One region of the Pantoea sp. X-Soil-ISGK-275 genome, then DNA from elsewhere that is predicted to be linked to it. Evidence: predicted binding sites of a transcription regulator. Region 1 holds the regulator's gene; each other region holds the start of a gene.
The links. The regulator Fur, encoded in region 1, represses iron uptake genes when iron is present. The targets are predictions, from matches to a motif close to ATAATAATGAGAACNACTATCAA.
Positions count from the first base shown of each region.

Region 1 (7,955 bases):
GCTTACCAGTGAATGCCGGCAGCCGCTTCCGACTGCGCCAGCCAAACCGGTTTAGTGCTGGTTTTGCACCACATACGATGCAGGTAACTGTACAAACGCGCGCGATCCGAGCGGAATAACATCACTGGCAGCGCCAGCAAACCGATTGCTACCACCAGCACGCGGCGCAGTACGATTTTATACAGTGGATATGATCGATCCATTTTTTGGCCCCCTTGTGGTAAACATTGCGTTGAAATGTGATCTGGTTCAGATATTACCCGTTGTTGTGTAATTTTACTACTCATCCGACCACTATATTTGCGCTTTTTTTCATCAATATGTGTTGTGATGAAACTTAGTTACAAAATTGTGAATTCCACGATCTCTTGAAGTTAAAAACTTCGTGACGGACGCCGGGCTGCTTTATTGCTAAAGTGGTGCGTTAACTTTTTTGCCGCTGGAGGCAGCGTGACGACCATCTTGATAGTGGAAGATGAAAAAGAGATTCGCCGTTTCGTGCGCCTGGCGCTGGAGAGCGAAGGCCTGAAAATTGTGGAAGCGGAGCAACTGCAGCGCGGCCTGATTGAAGCGGCAACGCGTAAGCCCGATCTGGTGATCCTCGATCTCGGCTTGCCGGATGGTGATGGCAATGACTTTATCCGTGAAGTGCGCCAGTGGAGCAGCATGCCGGTGATTGTGCTGTCTGCGCGTAGCGATGAGCAGGATAAGATTGATGCGCTGGATGCCGGTGCGGATGATTACCTCACCAAGCCGTTTGGCATTGGTGAACTGCTGGCGCGTGTGCGTGTGGCGCTGCGTCGCCATCAAAGCAGCCAGCCTGAACCGATTGTAACATTTGGCGAAGTGAGCGTCGATTTGGCGGCGCGCCGCGTGCTGCGCAACCAACATGAAGTGCATTTGACGCCGACCGAATTTCGTCTGCTGAGCTTACTGCTGAATAATGCCGGAAAAGTGCTGACTCAGCGTCAATTGCTGAATCAGGTTTGGGGCCCGAATGCGGTGGAGCACAGCCACTATTTGCGCATCTATATGGGCCACTTGCGGCAGAAGCTGGAAGCGAATCCCACCCAGCCCAGCCATTTGCTGACCGAAACCGGTATCGGCTACCGATTTATGCCATAAAAAAAGGCCGCTAAGCGGCCTTTTTCTTAATTGCCCAATCAGGCGTTTTTCAGTACTTCGCTAACAATCTCAACCGCTTCTTTCTCGATTTGCTGACGATGTTCAGCACCTAGGAAGCTTTCGCAGTAGATTTTGTAAGCGTCTTCTGTACCTGATGGACGCGCGGCAAACCAGCCGTTTTCAGTCATCACTTTCAGACCACCGATTGACGCACCGTTACCCGGCGCGGCAGTCAGGCGTGCGGTGATCGGATCACCCGCCAGCGTATCAGCGCTCACCATTTCTGGTGACAGCTTGGACAGCGCCGCTTTCTGTGCCGAAGTCGCCGGAGCCTGCAGACGGTTATAGCTTGGCGCACCAAAGCGCTCTGCCAGCTCGTCATAATGCTGCTGCGGGTTCTTGCCGGTGACCGCGGTGATTTCAGCGGCCAGCAGACACATAATGATGCCGTCTTTATCGGTTGACCAGGCGGAGCCATCGAAACGCAGGAAGGATGCGCCCGCGCTCTCTTCACCGCCGAAACCGAAGCTGCCATCGAACAGACCATCAACGAACCATTTGAACCCAACCGGTACTTCTACCAGCTTGCGGCCAATGTCGTTGACGACGCGGTCGATCATTGCGCTGGAAACCAGGGTTTTACCAACAGCAACCTCTTTGCCCCACTGTGGACGATGCTGGAACAGGTAGTTGATCGCAACCGCCAGATAGTGGTTCGGATTCATCAGACCCGCAGGCGTGACGATGCCATGGCGGTCGTAATCAGGATCGTTGCCAAAGGCCAGGTCGAATTTATCTTTGTATGCCAGCAAGCCGGCCATCGCGCATTCAGATGAGCAGTCCATACGCACCACACCATCTTTATCCAGATGCATGAAGCGGAAAGTCTGGTCGATCGCATCGTTAACGATGGTCAGATCCAGCTTGTAGTGCTCAGCAATGCGCTGCCAGTAAGCGATACCGGAGCCGCCTAATGGATCGACGCCAATTTTCAGGCCGGCTTTCTGGATGGCGGCGAAGTCAATCACCTGCGCCAGACCTTCAACGTACGGCTGGATCAGATCCTGCTCAACAATGTGACCGCTTGCCCATGCCTGATCCAGCGGCAGACGTTTCACGTCTTTCAGCTCGCCTTTGATCAGCTGGTTAGCGCGATCTTCCACCACTTTGGTGACGTTGGTATCAGCCGGGCCACCGTTTGGCGGATTGTATTTGATACCGCCATCTTCCGGTGGGTTGTGCGAAGGCGTGATAACAATGCCGTCCGCCTGCGCGCCGCCGCGTTTGTTGTGCTCAAGAATCGCATTAGAGATAGCAGGCGTTGGCGTATAGCCGTTGTCCTGCTGCACAATCACGTCCACGCCGTTAGCGGCCAGCACTTCCAGCACGGACAGAATCGCCGGCTCAGACAGCGCATGCGTGTCTTTACCGACGTAGCATGGACCGGTGATGCCATCCTTTTTGCGCTCTTCAGCAATCGCCTGCGCGATCGCCAAAATGTGCTGTTCGTTGAAGCTTTGGCGTCCCGCGCTGCCGCGGTGGCCTGAAGTGCCAAATTTCACCGCATGATCCGGATTCGCCACATCGGGCTTCAGGACGTAATACTGCGAGGTTAATTGTGCAACGTTAATCAAATCGCTCTGCTGGGCAGGCTGCCCGGCACGGGGGTGATTGGCCATTGGCGCTTCTCCCTGACGCTTCAGTTAAATGGTGCCGCGAACTTTCTCTGTCAGTTCCTGAGGGAACTGCATAGCCAGCATGATGTGTTCCACCATGCTGCATTTGCGACCTGTATTGGTATTCGTGATCACCCAGTACGGCGTGCCGGGAACGTGCTTCGGCTTGGTATGGGTGCCATTTTGCAGCAGCGTGTGCTCGTCGCCCGCAAAGTAGACGCGGGTACGGCCCTGCAACGAGGCAGTCGCTTCAGCAAACGCCGCCGGATCAAGACGATAGAGCGTTGACAGTACCAACATGAAGCGGTTAACCGCCTTATTCTGCTCGGCATATTCATCGGAGAGCAGCAGCTCACGTACCGCACGGACGCGATCCTGAGGACGCGCTTCGCGGCTGGCAGGTTGCGCTTCTTTCACTGATACACCAGCGGCAGGCGCAGCAGGTGCGCTCTGTCCGGCGGTGAACTTCAACATGCGGCGCAAAATATCAGAGGCGCTTTCACCAATGTGCTGCGTGTGGCTGGCAATATAACGGTAGAGTTCTTCGTCAACTTCAATCGTTTTCATCTTTTTCCGTACGATTATGGCAAATGACAGAACCACGCATTAATGCAACGGCCTTAGCAAAATCCAGTCGTGCAAAACGTGAGCGGGTTCTAACATAAGGATTATAAAGTTAAATCCGTGGCAGCCGATAGCGTTGGCAACGTTTCCAGGCAAAAGTCGGAATATGCCCTAATGCCTTCCGGCCTGACTGCTGGACAGGTGAATCCATGATAACCTAAGCCAAGGTCACAACCGTAAGAACTTTAGCCATGATTTTGAACGCCCGTCTGCAAACTGAACAATCTGCCCCCGACGCCACACCGATTCTATTGATCCATGGTCTTTTTGGCAGCCTTGATAACCTTGGCGTGCTGGCGCGTGGGGTGCGTGACGCACGTCCGACGCTGCAGGTTGATGTGCGCAACCACGGCTTGTCGGCACGCAGCGATGAGATGAATTATCACGTGATGGCGCAGGACATCGTCGAAACGCTGGATGCGCACCATATCGATCGCGCGGGTGTGATAGGACACTCGATGGGCGGCAAAATCGCCATGGCGCTCAGTGCCATCGCGCCGGAACGTATCGAAAAAATGGTGATGATCGATATCGCGCCCGTTGATTACCAAACGCGCCGCCATGACGAAATTTTTGCCGCTATTCGGGCCGTGAGCGCCGCGGGCGTCACGCGCCGCAGCGAAGCCGTTGAAGTAATGCGTCAGCATATTGATGAAGAAGGCGTGATCCAGTTCATCCTCAAATCTTTCGCAGAGGGCGAATGGCGCTTTAATGTGCCGGTGCTGTGGGATAACTACAGCACCATTTCCGGCTGGGAAGAGATTCCTGCGTGGCCGCATCCGGCACTGTTTATCCGCGGCGGCGATTCTCCTTATCTGGACAATCAGCATCGCGATGCGCTGCTACGTCAGTTCCCGCAGGCGCATGCACATGTGATCAGCGGAGCTGGACATTGGGTGCACGCCGAGAAACCCGATGCGGTGTTACGCGCCGTTCGGCGTTTTTTTAACCTGTAAAAGCAAAAGCTTGCCGCTTGCGCTTTAGGGTTGGCGTCAGGGAAGGCGCTGGAGTATGATGTCGCGCTAAAAATTTGCCACGGATATTTTTTCACCGTGGTCGGGCCGATAATGTTTTAATCGCGCAGCGCCTTTCCGCCGTTCGCGCCCACTCAGTTTTACAAACCATGGCAAAAGAACAGACAGACCGCACGACGCTTGATCTCTTCGCAGACGAGCGGCGTCCTGGTCGCCCGAAAACCAGCCCGCTGACGCGTGATGAACAGTTACGCATCAACAAACGCAACCAGCTCAAGCGCGATAAAGTGCGTGGGCTGCGTCGTGTTGAGCTGAAGATGTCGAGCGAGGCGGTTGACGCGCTCAGCACGCTGGCCGATCAGCAAAACATCAGTCGCAGCGAATTGATTGAACAAATGCTGCTGGCACAACTCAAACTGTCTTAACGCGCGAAGACCGCACGCTGGAACACAAAGTCACGGCTTTACAAGTTCCGCACTTTTTACCGGTCTGCTATTATTCGCATAACTGTGCAGTCAACTGACTTACTTTCACAATCAGGATTCAAGAGGTTACCTAACCCATGGCAATCGTAGGCATTTTCTTCGGCAGCGATACCGGCAACACTGAAAACATTGCAAAGATGATCCAGAAACAACTGGGTAAAGATGTCGCCGAAGTGCATGACATTGCTAAGAGCACCAAAGAAGATCTCGATGCGTTCGACATCCTGCTGCTGGGCATTCCAACCTGGTATTACGGCGAAGCGCAGTGCGACTGGGATGATTTCTTCCCGACGCTGGAAGAGATTGATTTCAATGGCAAGCTGGTAGCGCTGTTTGGTTGTGGCGATCAGGAAGATTACGCCGAATACTTCTGTGACGCGATGGGCACCATCCGTGACATCATCGAGCCTAACGGTGCGGTGATTGTGGGTCACTGGCCAACCGAAGGCTATCACTTCGAAGCCTCTAAAGGCCTCGCCGATGACAAAAACTTCCTGGGTCTGGCAATTGATGAAGATCGTCAACCAGAATTGACCAACGAACGTGTTGAGAAATGGGTGAAGCAGATCTTCGACGAGTTGCAGCTGAAAGAGATTATTGAAGCTTAATTCCCTGCTCTGCCCGATGTGCGCGCTGCCTCACATCGGGCAACGGAATTTCCTATAAAAATAATAGCTACGGTTTTTTAACTTTTCCCCGCAAATCTGTAGAATACCCGCAATGGTCATCCGCTTATTCCTCTGGCAGTAGAATGAGGCTGAGTGAAATGGAATCCAAAACCCAAGCGTCCTGAAGACATTAGTGACGTTATCCTTACAACCTTTGGTGATTAAGGACGTTGCCTTGGTTTTCATTTCACTGCTTGAGTTCTATAATGAGACGCAAATGAGAATGCGCGTTGACCTAAACATTCAAGGCCCCTGCGCCGCAAGTGACTAGCAAAGTAACAGGACAATATCCGCATGACTGACAACAACTCCGCATTGAAGAAGGCTGGCCTGAAAGTCACGCTACCCAGACTGAAAATTCTGGAAGTGCTTCAGGGACCCGGCCCCGAGTCCCATCACGTCAGTGCGGAAGATTTGTATAAGCGCCTGATCGATATGGGCGAAGAGATTGGTCTGGCAACGGTTTATCGCGTTCTTAACCAGTTTGACGACGCGGGCATCGTAACCCGTCATAACTTTGAAGGCGGTAAGTCTGTCTTCGAACTGACTCAGCAACATCACCATGATCACTTGATCTGCCTTGATTGTGGCAAAGTTATCGAATTCAGCGATGAATCAATCGAAACGCGTCAGCGTGAAATTGCTACTCGCCACGGCATCAAGCTTAGCAACCACAGCCTGTATCTGTATGGTCACTGTGCTCTGGGAGACTGCCGCGAAGACGATACGCTCCACGATAAGTAATTGAGTGTGCTATGCAGTATAAAAAAACCGGCTTAAGCCGGTTTTTTTATATCTGAAATCAGGCAACGAGCGTTTCCTGCAAGTAGCGCCAGCGCGGAATGGCGGTGCTGCAATCCAGCACCGCCAGAGAAATGCGGCTCTGATTGGTGCCATTCATCATCTGCAATTCACGATACTGAATCGTGACTTCCTCACTTTGCTGCGAAATGATGGCGTGCTCACTGGTGGCAATTCGCATCCCTTCACGCTGTCCCTGCAACTGGCGAAACAGTGTTTCCATCTCATTAAGATCAAGCTGTTTACCCTGTGGCGTGACCATTTTGAAGTCGGGATGAAAGTACGACAAGAACAGATCAATGCTGTCATCACTGCCTTCTGCCTGATTAAAAATACGTTCGATAAGCTGATGTAAAACCACCACGCTATGTTTGGCTTCCAGGGCGAGACTTGTCATTTTTTATCCTTTGATTACCCGCAGAGCAACGGCTGAGAGCGCATAGCCTACCTGAAAAAAAGTTTTTCACACTGGCAAATGGTTTAATTTTGCTAAAGTCAGAATAGTCGCAAATAAGGAATTAATGGCTAATTGCAGGGAGCAGCATAAAAGGTCGTATCTGGTTAAATCGAGACAATAAAAAAGGGCGATTGCTCGCCCTTTCATGATCATATCGTGCTAGCGACAAAAAATATTAATCGCCGATTTTTGCCCAGGTATCACGTAAACCAACGGTGCGGTTAAACACCAGCTTGGATGGCTGTGAATAGACGCTATCCGCACAGAAATAGCCTTCACGTTCAAACTGGTACGGCGCCATTGGATCGGCTGCACGCAAACCTGGCTCCACGAAGCCCTGTTTGATTTCCAGTGAGTTCGGGTTGATGGTGGTGAGGAAATCCTCCGCCGCGCCCGGATTTGGCACACTGAAAAGACGATCGTACAGGCGGAATTCCGCTGGCAGCGCGTGAATCGCAGAAACCCAATGGATAACGCCTTTCACTTTGCGGCCATCGGCCGGATCTTTGCTCAGCGTATCAACGTCGCAGGTACAATAGATGCAGGTGATATTGCCCTCATCATCCTTCGCTACTCGCTCGGCACGGATCACGTATGCATTACGCAGACGCACTTCTTTGCCCAGCACCAGACGTTTGTACTGCTTGTTGGCCTCTTCACGGAAATCCGCGCGATCGATCCACACTTCACGACTGAATGGCACTTCTCGCGTGCCCATCTCCGGTTTGTTCGGATGATTCGGCATGCTGATGATCTCTTCGTGACCTGCAGGCAGGTTCTCGATCACCACTTTCAGCGGATCCATTACGGCCATCGCACGCGGTGCGTTTTCATTGAGATCGTCACGAATGCACGATTCCAGTGAAGCCATCTCCACGATATTGTCCTGTTTGGTCACACCAATACGGCGGCAGAATTCACGGATGGAAGCGGCGCTGTAACCACGACGACGCAGACCAGATACGGTCAGCATGCGCGGATCGTCCCAGCCTTCGACAACCTTCTCGCTCACCAGCTGAGTCAGTTTACGCTTCGACATCACCGCGTATTCCAGATTCAGGCGTGAAAATTCGTACTGCCGTGGATGAACCGGAATGGTGATGTTATCCAGCACCCAATCGTACAGACGACGGTTGTCCTGGAAC
Region 1 covers NZ_AP035976.1:1,305,717-1,313,671, reverse strand. Annotated here, with positions in the region: gene AC6I8A_RS06080 (YbfA family protein) at 3-203, opposite strand; gene kdpE (two-component system response regulator KdpE) at 451-1,125, shown strand; gene pgm (phosphoglucomutase (alpha-D-glucose-1,6-bisphosphate-dependent)) at 1,164-2,804, opposite strand; gene seqA (replication initiation negative regulator SeqA) at 2,829-3,368, opposite strand; gene ybfF (esterase) at 3,617-4,381, shown strand; gene ybfE (LexA regulated protein) at 4,549-4,824, shown strand; gene fldA (flavodoxin FldA) at 4,962-5,492, shown strand; gene fur (ferric iron uptake transcriptional regulator) at 5,847-6,296, shown strand; gene AC6I8A_RS06040 (hypothetical protein) at 6,355-6,750, opposite strand; gene glnS (glutamine--tRNA ligase) at 6,986-7,955, opposite strand, start outside.

Region 2 (7,955 bases), 450 kb from region 1:
CTGCCAAGGTCAAAGATCACCTGATCTTCATCGGCTGACAGCATGCGGCTGATAAACTGACCGCGCGAAAAATTCACCATCAACGGGGTTTGAGAACGCAACAGATCCTTCATCACGCCCAAAACCGCTAACGTGCCTCGCTTGAGGTATTGTTCTTTATCGGCTTCTCCCACGTCCTGCTCCACTTATCCGATTGTTATTTTCACGACTGACAATGCTGTTCGTCAGTTATCGGCATGGCTGCGCTAACCTTTAGTTAGCTAACGATTATTTACTGCGGCAAGTTGCGAGGCAGATCATAAAATCCCGTCTATACTAGAGGCGGTGAACACATTGATTAATAACGTAAGGAGCAGTACATGGGTATTCTTTCATGGATTATTTTTGGTCTGATTGCCGGGATTATCGCGAAGTGGATTATGCCGGGTAAAGATGGCGGCGGCTTTATCATCACCGTGGTTCTGGGTGTGGTAGGTGCGGTTGTCGGTGGCTGGATCAGTACCCTGTTTGGTTTCGGTAAAGTTGACGGTTTCAACTTCGGTAGCTTCGTGGTGGCCGTGATCGGTGCCATTGTGGTGCTGTGGATTTACCGTAAAGTACGAAGTTAACAGCATAGCGATTTGATGAAATCCGCCATCCCGTAAAAGGATGGCGGATTTTTTTATGCCTGATTAAAAGTCGTAGCCCACCGTAGCCATGACCGTACGCTCGGCACCGCGATAGCAGTAACCGGTGCCATAACAGGCGGCCAGATACTTTTTATCGGTCAGGTTGTTGGCATTCACCTGCAGCCAGGCGCCTTTCAGCTGTGAGTTCCATGCGCCAAGATCGGCGCGAACCGACGCATCAAACAGCGTTACCGATGGCAGACGCGTGGTGTTCTCGTTATCCGCCCACTGTTTGCCGATATAGCGCACACCGGCGCCAGCGCTCAAGCCGTAGTCAAACTGATAATGTCCCCACAACGATGCCATGCTATTCGGCGTGACATATGGCGTATGGCCATCGTTACCGTCCACCGAATCTTTGAAGCGCAGATGATTCAGCGTGTAGCCGGCGATGGTGCTGAAACGTTGCGTCAGCTGATTACGCGCTTCCAACTCGATGCCCTGCGAATGCACTTTGCCCGACGGCGTGTAAGTGCCGTCCAGCACGTTACGGTTGGCGACATCGTCCTGGGTCAAATCGTACACCGCGATTGAGTACATATCGCGCGTGCCCACCGGCTGATATTTTACGCCCGCTTCATATTGCTCTGAGGTGGTCGGTTTCAGCTGATTGCCCTGCGGATCGGTTAACGAGGCTGGCGTTATCGCCTGGCTCCAACTGACGTAAGGCGAGATGCCGTTCTCGAAGGCATACAGCAGCGCGGCGCGGCCGCTGATGTGATCGTCCTGACGACGGCTGGTGCCGTTTTCCGACACAATGCGGTCATAACGTCCCGACAAATCCAGATGCCAGCGATCAAGCTGCAACTCATCCTGCAGATATAAACCGGTTTGATAGTAGCGGCGCGTCTGCGATGTCCAGTCGAAGTCCGGCATGATGCCCACTTCTTCGCCGCTCCACGCATTCAGCGCGCTGGCGGCACCGCTGGCTTTGGTGATGTCATTTTTATAGCGATGGTATTCCGCGCCCAGCGTCACGCGATGCTGCACCGCGCCGGTAGCAAAATCGGCCTGCAAGCGGTTGTCATTCGCCCATGCGCTCAGTGATGAACGCTCGCCGGAGTAGTAGCGGTTCAGCAGGTCAGGATTCGTTGCGTTCCAGCCAATCTGATAAACCTGATCGAGATCGGTATTCGAGTGGCTGTAACTGCCGGTGGAGTACACCGACCAGACTTCGTTGAAGCGATGTGAGAAGTCATAGCTGTAAATCTGCTCGCGACGTTTGAACTGATCGAGCGAACTGTCGCCTTCGTAGAAACTATCGCTCAACTTGCGGCCGTTATGGCTGTAAAGCGTGCCTTCCGCCGGTACCGAACCGTGATAGCCGCCTGAGGGATCTTTCTGCAGGTAGGCGCGCAGCACTAAGTTGGTATCTTCACTTGGCTGCCACATCAGCTGTGGCGAAATCGCATATTTCTCTTCGCGGGTGTGATCGTACTGCGTATCACTGTTGCGCGTGATGCCGGTTAAGCGAAATGCCCACTGATCGTTGATGGCGTTGGAGTAATCAAAGGCAGCGCTGTTGGTGGCGTTGGTGCCGCTCGACAGGCGGAAGTGGCCCTCTTCGGCAAACTGCGGACGCTTGCTCACCATGTTCACTAATCCGCCCGGCACCGTTTGGCCGTAAAGCGCGGAGGAGGGACCTTTGATCACATCAATGCGATCAAGGAACCAGTTGTCCACCTGCAGGATGTTGAAGCTGCCGCCGTCACTCATCACGCGCAGGCCATCGAGGAAGGTGTTGTCGACATCGCCGCCGTGGAAACCACGCAGCGCGATGGTGTCGTAACGCGTGGCGGCCCCGCCGAAGTTGGTGAACACCCCTGGCGTGTAACCCAGCGCCTGGTTGAGATCCTGCGCGCCCTGATCTTCCATCTGCTGACGTGTCACTACCGAGATTGACTGCGGCGTGGTAATCAGCGGTTGATCGCTTTTGCTGGCGCCGCTGCTGCGCGTGGCGAGATAGCCCTGCGTCGGCGAGGTGGCGCTCTCTTGCGGTTGCGCCGTGACGACAAGCGACTCTTCGGCGAAGCTTGCAGCGGGTAAAGCCAGCGCAAGCGTGCACAGAACGCGGCCACGGTTAAGGGTAAACAGCGAGGTCATGAGAGGTTCCTGATATTTAAATGGGAATAGCTATCGATATTAGATTGAGAATTATTATCTTTTGTGGCGGATGTTTCAAGATGTGAGGTTGTTGTAAATGGGGTGTGAGGAAAATACACAGGCAGGGCGGAATTCGATATGAGGCTGTAGGGTGCGCATTAATGCGCACACGGGTTAATGGTCGCCATAAATGGCGTAATGCTCGTCAGTTAAGACTTAATCATGCCGGAACGCATAGCGTTTCGGCTTCTTTTTCACCGCTCGCGGATAATGTCTCGTCCGCCGGGTTGGCAGCACGAAGCTTCCCGCCATCGCCATTATTTCATCTATTATTCTCGGAATTTTTCCCGGCGCTACCGCAGGCAGGAGTCTCAGTTGACCTGTCAGGTACAGTGCCGCCTGCTTAAACCCCAGCTGATAAGGCTCCACGTTTTTCAGGCTATAGGCCATCTGCGCCATCATAAAACGCAGCAGGTTATACGCCAGCGCAACGCCCCATAACTCCTGCTTCACCAGTTCCGGTGTTTTGCTTCTCAGCGTGAGCTCGTTGTTCAACAGATGCTGCTTCATCTCCCGGAAGCCATGTTCTATTTCCCAGCGATGTCCATAAAGATCAACGATATCCCCTCCCGGATATCGCAATGGATCGCACATTGACGTCAGGATTTTCACCACTCTCCCGTTAACCTTTTTGCTTATCAGTCGCGCCGTCAGCGTTTCCGGCACATCTTTCCATTTTTTACGCGCCTGCCACGACAGGTCCAGTTCTATCAGCTCGCTGCCTGAGCCCTGTTTTTGCAGAACACGGTATTTTGCATCGTTGCGCAGAGGTAGCATCCAGTGTCTTTCCACCCCCGAGGTCTGCCAGTAATGCAGGAAGCCGGGCGCATAGAAGCCTTTATCCAGGATCGTTAGCGAGTGATCCGGCGTCTGTCCCACCAGTTGTGCCGCAAGATCAACCTCGCTGGTTTCGGTCACGCTGCCAAAGCTCACGCCCGATAAGAGATGGCTTGTCAGCTCCATCTGGCAGACCATGCGCAGCTGAGGCCAGTCAGACTGACTGTGTGCATTTGCCGTCCGCCCAAAGGCCTTATCGTTTTCCGGCGTATCGGGGGCCCGCCACAGCGTGCCGTCGACCGCCAGCAGTGTCAGGCCGTTCCAGTGTGACAGCGGTGTTTTATCAAACCAGAGCTGGCGTGACTTTTCAAAGACCCGGCGGACCACGTCTTCTCCGAGCCGCTGACGCGCCTGCACAACCGCGCTGGTCGCGACGAATGGGCGCTTGCCCGGCAAAACGATATCCAGATGAGAAACAATCTGGTTCATGGAAAGCGAGCGGAACAGGGCCATGCCGGTAACGGCCCAGACCATCATCTCCATTGGAAGACGGCGTTTTCGCACGGTCACGATACCAGTATCAGCCAGGCATTCGTCGATGAGTTCAGGCGAGAGCAGATCGGAGAGCGCGGAGAACTCTTTGGGCGTAAAGTTAAGAACGGCATCGAGAGCCTGACTGAGTAACATAAAAAAATCCGTAATTCCTGTGAGATTACGGATTTTTGCAGAACTGGAGGATCGTTCAACCGATCATTTCGGGCTTAACTGATCGGCATTACGCCATAAATGGCGACCCTGCGACGGCTACGTATTGACCAGGAAAAACGTTACTTCGCGCTACTCAAAACCGGCATATTCGGGATATCGCCGGCGTTATTACAGGTTTTGTCTTTCGGACAGTAATTATCCAGCAGCTTCAGCGTCACGCCGTTGGTCCAGCCGAAGCCATCCTGCAGCGGATATTCGCCGCCGCCACCGCCACCCAACTGCGCGCCTTCAACCACATATTTCTCGACCAGCTTATGCTCCTTGTCGTAGGTGGCCTGCACGTTCTGCAGGAAGCGCTGACCAATCTGCTGCGCCAGTTTCGGCTGTTTGTAATGCTCAAGACCTTCCACCGCCACCCATTGCAGCGGCGCCCAGCCGTTTGGCGCATCCCATTGCTGGCCGTTATTCACCGTGGTGGTCACCAGACCGCCCGGTTTCAGTAGCTGTTTTTCAACAGCGGAAGCGGTGCGCTCAGCTTGCTTATCGCTCGCCACCTGCATATAGAGCGGGAACAGCGTGGCGGCGGTCAGCTGCGAATGAACCTGCTTCTTCTGGAAATCGTAATCGGCGTACCAGCCTTTTTTGTCATCCCAAAGATAGCGATTGATCGCCGCCTGACGTTTTTCGGCATCCGCCGCGAACTGTTTGGCTTTGTCATCCTGCTTATCCAGTTTGGACGCTTTAGACAATGTCTGTTCGAGGTGGAAAATCAGGCTGTTGAGATCGACCGGCGCCAGTTGCGTGGTACGAATCGACGCCAGATTGTGCGCATCAGTGAACCAGCGCGAACTGAAATCCCAGCCTGATGCCGCGCCTGCACGCAAATCGCGATAAACCTGCTGCTTATTACGCTCCGGCGCTTTATTCGCGGTGTTGACGTCATCAAGCCAGGATTCGGTACGCGGCGCATCACGATCGTCCCAGTAACGGTTAAGCAGCGTACCGTCGCTGAGTTTGATCACGCGTTTGCTGGCCTGGCCGGCTGCCACTTTGTCGCTGTCTGCCATCCAGTAATCGTACTCTTTCTGCAGCTGCGGCAGGTATTGGCGATAGACATCGTCACCTTTGTGCGTTGCCAGCAGGTCAACCATCAGGCTAAAGAACGGCGGCTGCGAGCGGCTAAGATAGTAGCTGCGGTTACCGTTGGGAATATGGCCATATTTATCGAGTTCGGTGGCGAAGTTATCCACCATATCCTGCACGCGATCCCAGTGACCGCTCTCCGCCAGGCCGAGCATGGTGAAGTAGCTGTCCCAGTAATAGACTTCGCGGAACCGGCCGCCCGGCACCACATAAGGTTTTGGCAGCGGCAGCAGCGAATCATACTGGCTGGCACTTTGCGCGGTACGTGTCAGCACCGGCCACAAACCGTTGATGTGCTCGCGCAGGCTTTGCCCGGCGGGCGGCACATATTTGTCTCCCTCTTTTGGCAGCGTAAAATTGCTGTCGACAAAATGCTTGAGATCGAAGTTGCGCTGGTTTTTCTGCATCTGCCAGTCGGCCAGAATCGATGAGGGATTGGATTTCGGCACCGCGTCGGCGAAGGTTTTCTGGTCCGGATAAAATTTCGCCTGCTGCACCGCATTGAAAAGCGGTCCCAGACGCACATCTGGCGGCTGCGGCTGGTTGCTGAGCATGCGGCTTTGGTCATCGGCGTGCGCGGCGCTGGCAGCGGCCAGCAACGCGGCGCTGAGTAAAAAGGTCAGACGCGCGGGCGTGAATACGGCATTTTTTATCATCGGTTTTTCTCCTTGTCCGAAAAGGTGGTGTGCTAACGCATTGACCACTCGAACAACTTTAGTCGCAATCGCACCGCTTAGCCTTGTACAGCGGTGGAAATGTGAAGCGCCCGGAATTAATCACGCGAGAAATTGCATCAAGGCTAAGGTTTTTGCTTGCCCTGTTCGGTTATTTGCCTGAGGCTGAAGCAAAAAAAGGAGAGTCGAATGGAGATTATCTGGTATCACCCGTCGCTGGCACCGCAGGGCTGGCTGGACGGTTTGCGTCAGCGTTTACCTGAGGCACGCGTGCGTTACTGGCAGCCGGGCGACAATGCACCGGCCGATTATGCGGTGGTGCGTTCGCCGCCGGTTGAGATGCTGGCGGGCCGTCAGCTGAAAGGCGTGTTTGCTATGGGCGCGGGCGTGGACGAAATCCTCAAGCAGCTGCGTGACAACCCACAAATGTTGGCTGACAATGTGCCATTATTCCGTCTGGAAGATACCGGCATGGCGCGCCAGATGCAGGAATACGCCAACTGGTGCGTGCTGGGCTGGTTCCGCCGTTTCGCGGAGTATCGTCAACTGCAGCAGCAGGCGAACTGGCAGGAGCTGGATGGTGTCGATCGCGAAAATTTCACCATTGGCGTGCTCGGCGCGGGCGTGTTAGGCCGTAGCGTGCTGGAAAGTTTGCGTCAATGGGGCTTCCCGTTACGCAGCTGGAGCCGTTCGCCGAAGCACATCGACGGCGTGCAAAGCTTCCATGGCCGCGATCAGCTCAATGCCTTCCTTGATGGCACGCAGGTGCTGATCGATCTGCTGCCTACCACGCCGGAAACCACCAACCTCATCGATAGCCAACTGCTCAGCGCGTTGCCGCGCGGTGCCAGCTTCCTTAATCTGGCGCGCGGTGCGCATGTGGTGGAAGCCGATCTGCTGGCAGCGTTGAACAGCGGTCAACTGGCCGCCGCCGCGCTGGATGTGTTCCAGACCGAGCCGCTGCCGCCGCAGCATCCGTTGTGGTCTCATCCGCATGTCACAATCACGCCACATACTGCAGCGATTACCTTGCCAGCCGAGGCGATGGATTACATTGCGGATGCCATACTTGCTCTGGAGCAAGGTCAACAGCCGGGTGGTTTGGTCGATCGCCAGCGCGGTTATTAATTCACATTGGGTCAGGAGATGAAGATGTATCCCGTTGATTTACATATGCATACCGTTGCCAGCACGCATGCTTACAGCACGCTGCATGATTATGTGGCGCAGGCGAAACAGAATGGTTTGAAGCTGTTCGCGATTACCGATCACGGCCCGGACATGGCTGATGCGCCGCACTATTGGCACTTCGTCAACATGCGCATTTGGCCGCGGGTGATTGATGGCGTTGGCGTGCTGCGCGGTATTGAAGCCAACATCAAAAATCAGCAGGGCGAGATCGATTGCAGCGGCCCGATGCTGGATGCGCTGGATCTGATCGTCGCGGGCTTCCACGAACCGGTTTATGCACCGCGTGATAAAAAGCATCACACCGAAGCGATGATTGCGGCGATGGCGGGCGGTTTGGTGCATATCATTTCGCATCCGGGCAACCCGAAATTCCCGGTGGATATCCGCGCAATAGCCGAAGCCGCCGCGCATTATGATGTGGCGCTGGAGATCAACAACTCCTCCTTTACCCATTCGCGCCTCGGCAGCGAACCGAACTGTCGCGCCATTGCCGAAGCGGTGCGCGATGCGGGGGGGAAACTGGCATTTGGCTCCGATTCGCATACGGCGTTTACGCTGGGAAATTTCGAACACTGCCTGCGCATCACCAGCGAAGTGGATTTTCCTGAAGATCGCGTGTTAAATGTCACGC
Region 2 covers NZ_AP035976.1:1,751,986-1,759,940, forward strand. Annotated here, with positions in the region: gene AC6I8A_RS08175 (flagellar brake protein) at 1-173, opposite strand, end outside; gene AC6I8A_RS08180 (GlsB/YeaQ/YmgE family stress response membrane protein) at 360-608, shown strand; gene AC6I8A_RS08185 (TonB-dependent siderophore receptor) at 672-2,771, opposite strand; gene AC6I8A_RS08190 (IS4 family transposase) at 2,988-4,295, opposite strand; gene treA (alpha,alpha-trehalase TreA) at 4,436-6,115, opposite strand; gene ghrA (glyoxylate/hydroxypyruvate reductase GhrA) at 6,323-7,261, shown strand; gene AC6I8A_RS08205 (phosphatase) at 7,286-7,955, shown strand, end outside.
Region 2: AC6I8A_RS08185 (TonB-dependent siderophore receptor) is a predicted target of Fur. The motif match lies at 2,810-2,832, and genes of this name have one in related genera.

Region 3 (7,955 bases), 660 kb from region 1:
TGATTACCGTCATTCTCGGTGGACTTTATCTGATTGCTTTACTGGTGCGGGAGGCGCGACGCCAATGACCGAGATCCCTTCACGTCTGCGCGGCGATGACCTGACGCTGGGCTACGACAAAAAGGTGGTGGCAGAGAATCTGTCGGTGGCGATTCCGCAAGGTGAGCTGACGGTGATTATCGGCCCCAACGCCTGCGGCAAATCGACGCTGCTGCGTACGCTGAGTCGCCTGCATACGCCGCTGAAAGGTGAGGTGTTGCTGGATGGCGCGGCCATTGCCAGCTATCCCACCAAAGAGGTGGCGCGGCGTCTGGGCCTGCTGCCGCAAAGTTCCAACGCGCCGGCGGGCATTAGCGTCACCGAGCTGGTGGCGCGCGGACGCTATCCGCATCAGGCGCTGTTTGGGCGCTGGCGTGCGGAAGATGAAGCAGCGGTGCAGAACGCGATGCGCGCCACCGGCGTGGCTGATTTGGCGCAGCAGTCGGTGGATACGTTATCGGGCGGTCAGCGCCAGCGCGTGTGGATTGCCATGGTTTTGGCGCAGGAAACGCCGCTGCTGCTGCTGGATGAACCGACCACCTGGCTGGATATCACCCATCAAATTGAGCTGCTGGAATTGATGCAGGATCTTAATCAACAGCATGGTCGTACGCTGGTGGTGGTGCTGCACGATCTTAATCATGCCTGCCGCTATGCCACGCATTTGATCGCCATGCGTTATGGCAAGATCGTTGCCGAAGGGAAGCCGTCGGAGATCGTGACGCCCGCGTTGATCGAGCAGGTGTATGGCTTACGCTGCGTGATTGTGGAAGACCCGGTGGCGCATACGCCGATGATTGTGCCGCTGGGGCGCGGGAGTAGTTAAAGACAGTGCGCGCTGGCCCTCATCCCAACCTTCTCCCGCAAGCGGGAGAAGGAGCAGATTAGTTCCCTCTCCCGCTTGCGGGAGAGGGCTAGGGTGAGGGAAAGAGCGCTATTGCAACAACCGCTGCAACAACGGCCCAATCTGCTCAAACATCTGCGGTGAAATGATCTCCACGTGGGCGCAATCCATCGGCCACACTTCCAGTTCACCGACATACGGCGCCCAGGCGCGGCGCGCATCTTGTCCTGGCTGCTGCGTCTGTTCGGCGAGGAACAGCGTGGCGCGCCCGTTGAAACGCGCGCTGCGTGCCGTTGCCAGCAGGCGCACCGAACTGGCGTAGTTGGCTTCGATGGTATCGAACATTGCACGCATCTCTTCACCGGCCTGATGGCGCTGCGCGGCGATAAACTGCTCGCGCTCGCGATTGACCTCTTCAAGTACCGCCGGATCCAGCACGTTCTCGCCGCGTTTCTCATCCCAGTTTTGCGTTTCCGGCGGCCAGGTATCCAGCAGGCCGAGGAACGCCACTTCTTCACCTGCCGCTTCCAGCCGTGCCGCGATGCCTTGTGCCAACGTTCCGCCCAGCGAATAGCCGAGGAAATAGTAAGGTCCGTGCGGCTGCAGCTCGCGCAGGGTTTGCAGATGGGCATCGCACACTTCATCCAGATGCGCGCTTTGGTTCAGCGGACTGTTGATATCCGGCGACTGAATGCCGACCAGCGACCAACGCTTTTCGAGATACCGTTGCAGGATGCTGAACTGCCAGGCAAAACCCGACGCGGGATGGAAGCAGAACAGCGTCGGTCCGTTGCTCTGACGCAGCGGCAGCACCGCTTCAAAACCGGCTTGCTGGTGTGATTGCGTATCACTGAGCAGCGTTGCCAGTTTCTCCACCGTCGAGGCCACCATGATTTGCCCCACCGAAACCGGCTGTTGCAGTTCACGGCGCAGCTGCGCCGCTAAGCGCATCGCCAGCAGCGAATGGCCGCCGAGGGCGAAAAAGTCATCCTGCGCGCTGATTTGCTCGCGTGCCAGCAACTGACAGAAAGCATTGGCTAAGGTGGTTTCCAGCCCGGCGTGCGGGGCGCGACCTGCGCTGACGCCAGCGGATTGCGGCAACGGCAGCGCTTTGCGATCGAGTTTGCCGTTGTTGCTGAGCGGGAAGGCATCGAGCTGCACAATCGCCACCGGCATCATATGCGCAGGCAGGCGTTGCGCCAGCGCCTGACGCAGCGCGTCGCTATCAACCGGCTGCTCTGCAATCACGTAAGCGACCAGCTGACGCGCATCACCTTGCGCCGCCGAACCGCCGAGTACCACCGCGTGCGTGACCGCCTGTTCAATGCCGGGCTGCGCGCTGAGCACATGATCGATTTCATTCAGTTCGATGCGCTGACCGCGAATCTTCAGCTGATCGTCGCTGCGGCCAAGATATTCCACCGCGCCGTTATCCAGCCAGCGCGCCACGTCGCCGGTGAGATACATGCGCTCGCCAGGCATGAAAGGATCGGCGATAAAGCGGCTGGCGGTGAGATCGGGACGGCCAAGATAGCCCTGCGCCAGCTGCACGCCGGTTAGATAAAGATCGCCCGCCACGCCTGGCGGCACCGGCTGCATGCGGGCATCGAGGATGCGCAGGCCGGTATTCCACACCGGGAATCCAATCGGCACGCTGGCGCCTTCGACGGCGGCCAGGGTATCACCAAACGCCGGATACCAGCTGACATCCACCGCCGCTTCGGTTGGGCCATACAGATTGTGCAGCGGCACCCGCGTCAGTTTTTCCCACTCGCGTGATAAATCCGTCGGCAGCGCTTCACCGCTGCAGAACACGTTGCGCAGACTGGCGCAGCAGGCAATCGCCGGTTGATCATCCAGCGCCGCGACAAAGGCCGCCAGCATCGAGGGGACGAAGTGCGTGGTGGTGACTTGGTAGCGGGCGAACAGCTGCTGCAACGCTTCCGGGTCGCGATGGGCTTCTGGCGGTGCCATCACCAACTGCGCACCGACCAGCAGCGGCCAGAAGAATTCCCACACTGAGACGTCGAAGCTGCTCGGGGTTTTCTGTAGCACCACATCATCGGCTTGCAGCGGATAGCGATCCTGCATCCACAACAGGCGATTGACGATGGCTTCATGTCCCACCAGCACGCCTTTAGGGCGACCGGTCGAACCTGAAGTGTAAATGATGTAGGCGCCATCCTGCGGCGTCGGTGCGCTGGCCGGCTGCGGCGCATGCGGGTTGTTATACAGCACATCAAAATGCAGCTGATTGACCGATGCGATAGCGCTGAAGCGCGCGCGAAGCGCCGCGCAGGTGATCAGCGTTTTCGGCGCGGCGTCTTCCAGCATCAGCTGCAAACGGTCATCCGGATAACCGGTATCAAGCGGCAAATAGGCGGCCCCAAGCGAAACAATCGCCTGCAGCGCCAGCGAGAGTTGCACCGAACGCGGCAGCGCCACGGCGACAATATCGCCACGCTGCACGCCGGCGGCGCTGAGATCGGCGGCCAGCGCAAACACCTGCTGCTGCATTTCGCGATAGCTAAGCTGATGTTGCGCATCGGCTAGCGCCGGGGCATCGGGCGTGCGTGCTGCCTGCTGCGCTAACAGGGATGCCAGGGTTTCTGCTGGCAGCGGATAGGCGGTTTGGTTGATCGCGGCAATCTGCGCATGCTCTTCGGCGGTCAGCAGATCGAGCTCGCCGCACGGCCGTTGCGGTTGTTGCGCCAGCTGATTGAGCAGCAGAGCAAAACGGCTGGCGTGACGCTGCAAAGTTTGTTCGCTGTAGCGTTCGGCATTCGCCAATAGCTCCAGCGTCAGTTCACCGTGCTCGCTGATATAAATGGCGATCTCCAGATCGCGCACCGGCCCGGACGCCAGTTGATGTGTTATGCCTTCCACGCCAGCGAAATCGAGTTGGTAATCAAACATCTTCAGATTGATCACCGGTCCGTACAGTGGATCGCCATCGCCGAGGCGGCCGAGATCGCGCTGCACCTGCTCAGCGTCATAGCGCTGATGACGACGCATCTTTTTCACTTCACCCGCCAGCTGGGCGGCGAGCGCGCCGATCGGCTGCGCGGGATCGTAATGGATTGCCATCGGCAATACGTTGATCACCGGACCGGTGGCGCACAAGGCGGCCGAGCCGATGCGGCGCATAAAGATGAAGCCAGCGGCAAAGTCGTTTTGCCCGCTGAGACGCGCCAGCCACAGCGCCACCAGCGCAAAGGCGAGATCGGCCGCGCTGGCGTGCGGTTGCTGCTGCACCAGCGTCTGGAAAGTGCTGCGATCCAGCGTAACGCTATGGCGCAGCAGATCGGTGCTGGCATGTTGTCCGGCGAGCGGCAGCGGCGAGAGCGAAGCCGGTGAAGGCAGCGCCGCGCCTTTTTCGCGCCAGAACTGGCTGTCACGTACAAAGGAGGAGGATTCGCGATAGCGCTGATACTCGTCCACCACTTCGCTAAACGGAATAAACGGCGTCGGTTCAGCATCTTGCTGGCGTACGGCTGCGGTATAGAGATTGGCGATGCGGCGCGTTAGCGCGGTAAAGCTGAAGCCATCCACTACCAAATGGTGATAGCGCTGATACCAGAACCAATGCTGATCGTCGAGACGGAACAGGCGGTGATGCCACAGTTTTGCGCCGCTTAATACGCGCAGATCGCCATTCATGTCGTCACGCATCAGCGCACGCGCTGTGGCGGGCGCATCGGCCTCAGCACGCAAATCGACAATCTGCGGCAGGCTAAAGGAGTGTGGCTGCGGCCACTGCAACGCTTCGCCTTCCACTTCGCCAAATGCCATGTTCAGCGTGTCGGCTTCCTGCATGCCCGCGACGATCGACTGGGCCAACAGGGCGCTATCAATCTCACCGCGCAGTTCGACAAAGTGCGCCACCGCGTATGCGTTGTGGTGCGGTGACAGCTGATCGGCAATCCAGATGCCGGGCTGTGCCGCGACTAACGGCAAGGTTTTTTGGTCGGTTTGCGTATTCATCAGGGATTCGGACATGGATGCTCCGGTTTGCTCCACAGCGCTTGCAAGCCATTCAGCAGGCCGCCGCGCCAACAGAGCGCGTCATGGCCGCCTTCCACCGGCTGGTAATTTACCTGATAGCCGGCAGCACTAAGCTGCTGTTTAAGTTGTTGATTAGCTTGCAGAATCAAGCCTTCGCGTTTGCCGGCTTCGAGCCAGAAACGCAGCGGTTGGCGCGGCGCGAGACCGCTATCCAGCGCCTGCAGCAACCAGCCGTGTGGATTGCCGCGTTCCGGCCACCAGAAGGATCCGGACAAGCTGAGCGCGTTGCCGAAAGTTTCTGGCCAGTGCAGCGCGGCAAACACCGACGCCAGGCCGCCAAAGCTTTGTCCGGCGACGATGGTGCTGTCCGCCTGCTGGCGATAAGGCGTTGATTGTGCGATTTGCGGTAACAGTTCTTGCTGAATGGCTTGCCAAAACTGCGCGTTGCACGGCAGCTCGCGGCTGCGGTGTTCGCTGTCGATGATGTCGATAAACAGATATACCGCTGGCGGCAAAGAACCGGCATCGGTGAGCTGCTGCAGCGGTCCGGCAATCGGCATGCTGTGCGCCCAAAATTGCCCGTCGAGCATGATGGCCAGCGGACGCTGCGCGGGGTTGGCCTCGCCGGTGGTGTGAATCCACACCTTGCGGCTGTTGCCCAAGAGCGCGCTATCCCATTGCTGTTGTTGCAGTTCAATGGCTGGCGCTGTGCCGTGATCCACCGCTTGCCACAGCTGTTGATTGGGTGCTTGCGGCAGATGCAGCGGCGATACGCCCATGCCGCGACCACCGGACCAGCCACGTAAGCGATTCAACGGATCGGCCTGCGCCGTCGGGAATTTGTCGCGCCACCAGTTGCGCAATGTAGACATCTCGGCAACGCCGGTGAAGTCGGTGGCCTGATCATCGGGCATCAAACAGTAACTGCCGCGCCAGTTGGCGGGCAACGAAGTCTGCCAATACCAGACGTTGGTGCCCGCCACGCGCATTAACGACTGCGGCGGGCGGCGCTGGTGGTGATCGGTCACGCCGGTAATGTTGATCCACACGCGCTGGGTCGACGATTGCGTTTCATCGCCTTGCGGGTCACGCCAGAAGAAGGTGACCTGACATTGGCCATCGTCTGCTAACTCAATGCGGGGAATGCCTTGGGATTGTTGCGCCTGCCACCAGGCTTCACTGCCGGTTACATCATTTCGCCAGGTCATAGGGCTGCCAGTCGGTGTTTACGCGGAGATTTACATAAGCTTGATGAATAATACTATTGATAATAATTTGCATTTGCAATAGGGTGACTGCGCTCAAAAATGAGCACGCCTGTTCCGCCTGATGCTTACCGTTCGGTAAGGTTGCGCTACGGATGGTTTGAAGGGTCTGGAACTGGGCGCGATATGGACAGGGATCTTCTCACCGGCTCGCCAGTTAAGCATCCAACGGCTTTTCGCTGGCCATCCAGGAACGTATAAAATGAAAAATTACTCACGCTTATCATTAGCCATTCTGATTGAACTGGGGCTCAGCGCCTCACTGCTCTCCAGCAGCGCCTGGGCAGCAGAGACTTCTTCCAGCAAAACCTCAGCCAGCACCACTGACGCACCATCAATGGACGGCGGCACCTTGATGGTCACCGCGCAGCAGCAGAACCTGCAAGCGCCGGGCGTCTCAACCATTACCGCCGACGAAATCAAAAAGCATCCGCCAGCACGCGATGTATCTGAAATTATCCGTACCATGCCTGGCGTTAACCTGACCGGCAACTCCACCAGCGGCCAGCGCGGTAACAATCGCCAGATCGATATTCGTGGCATGGGCCCGGAAAACACCCTGATCATGGTAGACGGCATGCCGATCACCAGCCGCAATTCGGTGCGCCTCGGCTGGCGTGGTGAACGTGATACGCGTGGCGATACCAACTGGGTGCCGCCGGAGATGATCGATCACATCGACGTGATTCGCGGACCGGCAGCGGTGCGTTACGGCAACGGTGCAGCGGGCGGCGTGGTGAATATCATCACTAAGAAACAGACCGATCAGCAGTGGCACGGTTCCTGGAACACCTATTTCAACGTGCCGGAACATAAAGCGGAAGGCGCGACCAAGCGCACCAACTTCAGTCTCGAAGGGCCGCTTGGCGATGATTTCAACTTCCGTTTGTACGGCGGTTTAGCCAAAACCCAGGCCGATGCCTATGACATCAACGAAGGTCATGCGGCGGCGCGCACCGGCACCTATGCGGGCAGCTATCCGGCGGGTCGTGAAGGCTCGGTTAATAAAGATATCAATGCCTTGCTGAGCTGGGCGTTTGCGCCGATGCAGACGCTGGAGCTGCAGGGCGGTTTCAGCCGTCAGGGCAATCTGTATGCGGGTGACACGCAGAACACCAACACCAGCGCGCTGGTGAAAAGCCTGTACGGTGACGAAACTAACCGCCTGTACCGCCAGAACATCTCATTGAAATGGACCGGCGCATGGGATAACGGCGCCAGCACCAACACCTACGCGCGCTACGAGAAAACCCGTAACTCGCGCCTCAATGAAGGTTTGGCGGGCGGCACCGAAGGCATCTTCTCCAACAGCGATTTCAACACCATCCAACTGGATGATGTGCTGCTGCATAGCGAAGTCAGCATTCCGTTTGAACTGCTGTTTAACCAAACCGCGACGCTGGGTACCGAATGGAACCAGCAGCGCATGAAAGACGGTTCTTCCAACACGCAGGCGGCGAACTACGGTTCGGTGCCGGGCATCGATAACACCGGCCGCAGCCCGTATTCCCAGGCAGAGATTTTCTCGCTGTTTGCGGAAGACAACATGGAGCTGACCGACAGCACCATGCTGACGCCAAGCCTGCGTTTCGATCACCACTCGATTGTTGGCAATAACTGGAGCCCGTCGCTCAACCTGTCGCAAGGTTTGGGCGATGACTTCACGCTGAAGATGGGGATTGGACGCGCTTACAAAGCGCCGAGCCTGTATCAAACCAATCCAAACTACTTGTTGTACAGCAATGGCCAGGGTTGTGCGGCCAGCACCGGCGCTTGTTACCTGCAAGGTAACAGCGACCTGA
Region 3 covers NZ_AP035976.1:641,359-649,313, forward strand. Annotated here, with positions in the region: gene fepG (iron-enterobactin ABC transporter permease) at 1-68, shown strand, start outside; gene AC6I8A_RS02890 (ATP-binding cassette domain-containing protein) at 65-865, shown strand; gene AC6I8A_RS02895 (enterobactin synthase subunit F) at 974-4,882, opposite strand; gene fes (enterochelin esterase) at 4,867-6,096, opposite strand; gene AC6I8A_RS02905 (TonB-dependent siderophore receptor) at 6,356-7,955, shown strand, end outside.
Region 3: fes (enterochelin esterase) is a predicted target of Fur. The motif match lies at 6,147-6,169, and genes of this name have one in related genera.